Symmachiella dynata: one gene and its partner. The protein of the gene in region 1 interacts with the protein of each later gene in a pairwise test. Links are inferred from orthologs where the notes say so. Each region holds a gene or a part of one and is shown in the gene's direction. Other genes may lie near its edges. The genes, in order: leuS and ligA.

Evidence for each region.
Region 2: the proteins of leuS (region 1) and ligA interact in binary tests that used the Escherichia coli proteins (3 or more experiments, as listed by UniProt). The link is inferred for Symmachiella dynata from one-to-one orthologs.

What each region holds. Positions count from the first base shown.
Region 1 is NZ_CP036276.1:5,500,063-5,503,800, forward strand. What follows is about bases 104-3,517. They hold leuS (leucine--tRNA ligase), read left to right. Parts: upstream 104-455; coding sequence 456-3,317; downstream 3,318-3,517. Other genes in these bases: Mal52_RS20785 (IS110 family RNA-guided transposase), read right to left, coding at 104-296. Outside these bases: more of Mal52_RS20785, read right to left, coding at 1-103.
Region 2 is NZ_CP036276.1:798,265-801,519, forward strand. Bases 83-3,013 are described here. They hold ligA (NAD-dependent DNA ligase LigA), read left to right. Parts: upstream 83-504; coding sequence 505-2,523; downstream 2,524-3,013. Other genes in these bases: Mal52_RS02985 (cupin domain-containing protein), read left to right, coding at 83-370; Mal52_RS02995 (sialidase family protein), read right to left, coding at 2,627-3,013. Outside these bases: Mal52_RS02980 (hypothetical protein), read left to right, coding at 1-20; more of Mal52_RS02985, read left to right, coding at 17-82; more of Mal52_RS02995, read right to left, coding at 3,014-3,255. UniProt on the Escherichia coli protein: DNA ligase that catalyzes the formation of phosphodiester linkages between 5'-phosphoryl and 3'-hydroxyl groups in double-stranded DNA using NAD as a coenzyme and as the energy source for the reaction.

The sequences.
Region 1 (3,738 bases):
TCGGTTTTGTCGGGGCTTTGTTTGAGTTTGGCGACGTAGCCGGCATGGGCCAGATCGACGGACCAACCCGTGTGGCGGACCAATTCTTCAGCAAAGTTGGCTGCTCCGGTACAAGCTTCGAGGGCGACGAAGACCCGTGCGGATTTGGGAACCACCCCGCGCACCAGTAAGGCGACATGCTCCGCACTGTTCGGCGATTTGAGGTTAGCCAACACATTGCCCTCGCGATCCAACACGCAGACCTGAATGAACGACTGGTGGTAGTCGAGTCCGACAAAAAACGATAAACTGGACATGCTCGTTGCTCCTGATAGGACCAAATTGTTGCGTGAAATCAAACTTGGTTGTATCACAGCAACGAGCTTTCATCCCCATCTACAAAATATATTCCTGGCCACCGGCCACTCGCCACTGGCTACTTTCATCCACCCCAATTCACGTTCCATCTAAATACCATGCCTCGTTACGACGCCAAGCGGATTGAGCCCAAGTGGCAAGCTTATTGGGAACAGCACAAGACTTTTGCCGCTCCGGAAATCTCCGATCAGCCCAAATTGTATGTGTTGGACATGTTTCCCTATCCTTCGGGAGATGGTTTGCATGTGGGGCATCCGGAAGGTTATACGGCCACCGATATTGTCTGTCGCTATTCCCGCATGCGGGGCAAAGCGGTGTTGCACCCCATGGGGTGGGATGCCTTTGGATTGCCGGCCGAGCAACACGCCATCAAAACCGGCACGCATCCACGCGAAACGACCTACAAAAACATCGGCACCTTCCGCCGCCAATTAAAGATGTTGGGTTTCAGTTACGACTGGGACCGTGAATTGGCGACGACCGACGAAGACTTTTTTCGTTGGACGCAGTGGATCTTCTTGGAATTGTTCGATACCTGGTTCGACGAAGAACAACAACGCGGTCGGCCGATCGCTGAATTGCCGATTCCCGAGGATATTACCGCCGCCGGCGATGAAGCGGTGCGTCGTTATCAAGACAAAAACCGCTTGGCCTATCAAACCGAAGCACCGGTGAATTGGTGTCCCGCCTTGGGAACGGTCTTGGCCAACGAAGAGGTGATCGGCGGGGTGAGTGAGCGAGGCGGTCATCCGGTGGTACGGATTCCGTTGCGACAATGGATGTTGCGGATCACCTCCTATGCGGAGCGGTTGTTGAACGAATTGGAAGAGGTGAATTGGCCCGACTCGATCAAAGCCTTACAGCGAAATTGGATCGGCCGCAGCGAAGGGGCGGAGGTCGATTTTTATATCGGCGACGACATCGAAGCCTGGAAAACAGCTCGCGGTAAATCCGGATTCCCGACCGAACCAGGCGACGACGTGTTGCGGGTATATACCACACGCCCCGATACGTTGTACGGCGCGACCTATATGGTGTTGGCGCCGGAGCATCCGGTTGTTGATCGTTTGGCCACGGACGAACAGCGCGAGGCGGTTGTTGCGTATCGCGACAAGTCGGCGACCAAGAGCGATTTGGATCGTACCGATTTGGCCAAAGAGAAATCGGGCGTCTTCACCGGCAGTTATGCGATCAATCCGGTCAATGGTGAACAGATTCCGATTTGGATCGCCGACTATGTTTTGATTAGCTACGGAACCGGGGCGATCATGGCGGTTCCGGCGCATGACTTGCGCGACTGGGAATTCGCCGTCACCTTCGACATCGAAATTCGCCCCGTCGTGCAACCTCCTGCAGGGTATGAAGCGTCGCGCGATGAAGCCGCGTTGGCGACCGAGATCAACGGCGAGAAACGGTTTCCCTTCGCTGGATTGGGGACAGCTGTCAATTCCGGCACATACGACGGCATGGAGACAGCGGCATTTAAAAGCAAAATCACCGAAGAATTGACCACATCCGGATTAGGTCGCGGGGCGGTGAACTATCGGTTGCGGGACTGGTTGTTCAGCCGGCAGCACTTTTGGGGCGAGCCGTTTCCGATCTGGCATGAGTTGGACGATCAGGGCAACCCGACCGGCTTGATGCGGGTGGTTGAGGACAAAGATTTGCCGGTTACCTTGCCCGACATGTCAGAATTCAAACCGCACGGTCGCCCCGAACCGCCGTTGGCCGAAGCGGGTGACGAATGGTTATATTCCACCGCTGAGGACGGCACGAAATTGGTTCGCGAAACGAACAGCATGCCGCAATGGGCCGGGTCGTGTTGGTATTACTTGCGCTACATCGATCCCAAAAACAGCGAGCGATTCGTCAGCGAGGAATTGGAAAAATTCTGGATGCCGGTCGACTTGTATATCGGCGGCGCCGAGCATGCGGTCTTGCACTTGTTGTACGCCCGTTTTTGGCACAAAGTGTTGTTCGACCGCGGTTATGTCTCCACGCCCGAACCGTTTGACCGATTGGTCAACCAAGGCATGATCTTGGGCGAGGCGGAATTGACCGCCTATCAGACAGCTGATGGTAGTTGGTTATCGGCTGCGATGGTCCGCGATGCTCCCGAAGGGGTTGAGGGAAAAGTCAGCAAACAAACGGGCGAAACGGTTACGGCTGTCCGATTGGAAATGGACCAAGTCGAAAAGCAGGGGAACGATTTTGTATTGAAGGACGACGAGGACGTTGCCGTCGAAAGCCGGTCGTTCAAGATGTCGAAATCGCGGGGTAACGTCATCAATCCCGATGAAGTCGTCGACGTGTACGGAGCCGATGCGTTGCGGTTGTATGAAATGTTCATGGGACCCTTGGAACAGACCAAACCCTGGAACATGAGTGGCGTCGAGGGGGTCAGCCGGTTTTTGGCGCGAGCTTGGCGGATGATCGCCGATGATGTTGCGGAAGAGGTCAAATTGAATCCGGCGATCCAGGCTGTTGATCCGAACGCCGATCAATTGCGGATCTTGCATAAAACGATTCAAGCGGTCAGTGACGACTGCGAGAAATTGTCATTCAACACGGCGATCAGCCGGTTGATGGAATTCACCAACCATTTCAGCCAGCAGGATTCTCGTCCACAATCGGTGATGGAAGCCTTCGTGTTGATGTTAAGCCCGTTCGCGCCGCACTTGGCAGAGGAATTGTGGGAGTTGTTAGGGCATGGCAAAACATTGGCCTATGAACCGTGGCCGGAATTTGATCCGGCAATGATCGTCGAATCGGAAATCGAAATCCCGGTGCAGATCAATGGGAAGTTGCGGGCTAAAATCCGCATCCCCGCCGAGGCGGACTCCGCTGCGATGCAAGCCGCCGCCGAAGCAGACGAGACGGTGCAAAAACAGATTGCCGACAAACAGGTGGTGAAAGTCATCGCCGTGCCGGGGCGGATGGTCAATTTCGTCGTGCGGTGAATTCGCAAACCCGTTCGCTACAGAGCGCGATGCCCGTGTGGGGACGCGTTCTTGTCACGCACCATTTCTAAACGAATGCTTTCGTTTACTGGTGACCCCCGCAGAAAAAATTGTGAGGTTCGCTCAGACGGGTTTTCGCGCGCAGAAGACACGACGGAGGCTTGGATATCACCCTCATAAAACTGCGTAAAACTACCTATAGTAAACGCTTAGTGTCTCCTAATTTGATCAACATCGGTGTCAGTACAATTGAGCGCGCTAAGGATTCTTTACGCTCTCTATGGGCCTATCCTTCGCGGTCGACCTAATTGATACAACCATGGGGTTTTGGGTGAAATCGGCTATTGAGCGAGTAGCAGGTATCGAAAATGCCTCCGCTTTGGGGCATGATGGGTTTTAGCAATTTGACTCGGCGGCTGAG
Region 2 (3,255 bases), 4.7 Mb from region 1 along the record:
CGAAAGGGCCCGAATCATGAAAGTTCGCAATCACGAAGCGATCACGCAAACCCCGGTCGAGATGGAAGGAGCCGTCGGCGCCAAGGTACGGTGGTTGATCGGCGAGGACGACGGGGCTCCCAATTTCGCCATGCGGATGTTCGAACTCGAACCGGGAGGCGAAACCCCCAAGCACAATCATCCCTACGAACATGAAGTCTATGTGCTCGAAGGGAACGGACGGGTCTACGAAGGGGAGACCGAACATTCGATCGCTGCCGGCGACTGCATCTACGTCGTCTCTGACGAGGTGCACCAATTTCGCAATACGGGCGATGCCCCGATGAAATTCCTCTGCATGGTGCCGATCATGAACAAATGCACCGATTGAACGCCTCGCGATTTCGTGTGGCGGGAGGGCGAAGCTCCCGCTGAGCCGCGCGCTGCCCCAACGGTTTCCAATCTCGCGGCTCGGCGGGAGCCTCGCCCTCCCGGTCAGCCATTTCTCCCACAGCGCTGTCCGCCATGTCTGCCAAAGTTCAAAAGCAAATTGAAAAGCTCCGCGACGAATTGCGGCGGCATAGTTACTTGTATTATGTCGAGGCACGCCCGGAAATTCCGGACCGTGAATTCGACAAACTGCTCAAGCAACTCGAAGCGCTCGAACAACAACACCCCGAATTTGACACGCCCGACAGCCCCTCGCACAAGGTGGGTGGCGAACCGATTGCCGGGTTCAAGACGGTCGAGCACCGTGAGCCGATGTTGTCGATCGACAATGTCTATGATGTCGACGCTGTACGCGATTTCGACACGCGGCTCAAAAAACTGCTCGGCAGCGACGACGACTTGGCCTATGTGGCGGAATACAAAATTGACGGCGTGGCCATTTCACTGATTTACGAAAACGGTCTGTTGGTGCAAGGCGTGACCCGCGGCGATGGGCGGCAGGGGGATGACATCACGCACAATGCCCGCATTTTACGGGGTGTGCCGTTGCGTTTGCGGGGAGACAATCCTCCTCCCGTGCTCGAAGTGCGCGGCGAAGTCTTCATCAGCAATCCCGACTTTGCGCATATCAAAGCAGCGCAGGTCCAAGCGGGTGAGCAAGTCTTCATCAATCCCCGCAACTCCGCCGCCGGCGCGCTGAAGTTGCTCGATCCCAAAATCGCCATTCAACGCAAGCTGCGGTTTTTTGCTCACGGCGCGGGGTATGTGGAAGGTGTCGAATTCCCCACGCAGATGGAATTCCTCACCGCCATCCGCAATTGGGGTATCCCCACCACTCCCGGCGTCACGCTCTGCCCGTCCCTCGATGCGGCGCTGACCCAATGTGAAACGTTCATAGAGAACTTGCACTCGTTGGACTTTGAAGTTGACGGCATCGTGCTCAAGGTCAATGACCGGGAAGTCCAGGAGGAGTTGGGGCGGACCAGCAAAAGCCCGCGCTGGATTTTGGCCTACAAGTGGGAGAAATACGAAGCGGTCACGCAGATTGAAAGCATCGACATCCAAGTCGGCAAGACCGGCGCGCTGACACCCGTGGCCCATCTCAAACCGGTGGAAATCGATCTCACGACTGTCTCGCGAGCCAGTTTGCACAATCGCGACGAAGTCGAACGGTTGGGCGTTCGTATCGGCGACTGGGTTGTGGTGGAAAAAGCGGGCAAGATCATTCCACACGTTGTGCGTGTTGAAGAAGAGCGTCGCGACGGGACCGAAGAGGAATTCGCGTTTCCTAAGAATTGCCCTGTGTGCGATACACCGGCGGTGCAAGACGAGGGAGGCGTCTACGTCCGCTGCCCCAATCCCGACTGCCCCGCGCAATTGCGCGAAACCTTGCGGTTCTTTGCCTCGCGGTCGGCGATGGATATTGAGGGGTTGGGCATCAAACTGATTGAACAGTTGCTAGCGGCCAAGCTGTTGACGAGCCTGACCGATGTGTATCGCTTGCCCGATCGCCGCGAAGAACTGCTCGCACTGGAACGGATGGGAGAAAAATCGGTCGACAACCTGCTCGCCGCCATCGAAGGTTCCAAGACACAACCGCTCTGGCGGCTGCTGACCGGTTTGAATATTCGTCACGTCGGTACGAACACATCACAGGTCTTAATGCGGCAGTTCGGCACGTTGGATGAAATCATGCAGCAAACCGAGGAACAGTTGGCCGAAGTCGATGAAATCGGCCCGGTCATTGCTGCGGCGGTGTCTCAGTTTTTCCATTCCGACGTCGGCCGCGGCATTGTTGAGGAGTTACGCGGGTTCGGATTGAATTTCGGCGAACCGGTTGAGGCGCAAGAAACAGCAGAGGGTGATTTGATCTTCGACGGGAAAACGATCGTCGTGACCGGCACGCTGACAAAATTCACCCGCGATGAGATCAAGGAATTGATCCGCAATCATGGCGGAAGGGCAGCTGGCAGCGTGTCGAAGAAGACCGACTACGTCGTCGCCGGCGAAAAAGCGGGCAGCAAACTCGACAAAGCGACCAGCCTGGGCGTCCCCGTGCTGACCGAAGACGAATTCCTGGCGATGGTGCAATAACACCCCCCCCCCCCTCAGCCCCCGGCTTTGCCGGGGGGTAAATGACCAATCCGCGTTACCCCCCGGCAAAGCCGGGGGCTGACGGGATGAATTGGCGGGCGGATTATTTTTTGGCCTTGGCGTCGAGTTCGTCCATTGTGAAACGAACGCTGACGATATAGGGTTTCTTCCCTTTTTCCCAATGGCCGTACGTCGTCGTGACAAACGTGCCATCGGGCAGCAACTCGACGGCGGGGTACGCACAGTCGGCTCCGCGATGATTGTCCATCAACCGCACACGGTATTGCCCTTCGGTTCCGTTGACGATGTCGTCGTACGTTCCGACCCAGCCGACCCAGTCCCCTTTGGTGGGACTCTCGTGGGTGGTGTCGCGGAAGGAAATGAACAACCGCCCATCGGGTGTGTAACGGCCCGTATGTCGGTCGCCGGTCAATGCCGCCGGAAGTTGTCGCGGCTTGGTCCAGGTCTGACCTTCGTCGTCGGAAAAGATAACAAACGAATTCAGCGTGCGGCTATTTTCCCGCAGCAACACGGCAATCTGTTTCCCATCCGGCGAGCGAATCCAGCCCGGTTCGCACAGATGCGCTTGTGGGTGTTGGGCGATCACTTCCGGTTGGCTCCAAGTCAAACCGCCGTCGCTGCTGACAGTTTTGTAGAGATGGAACTGCACCGGTTTGGTTTGTTTGGAGTCCTTACGGAGAAAACGGCCGTCGTCGTGAAACAGCGCCATGT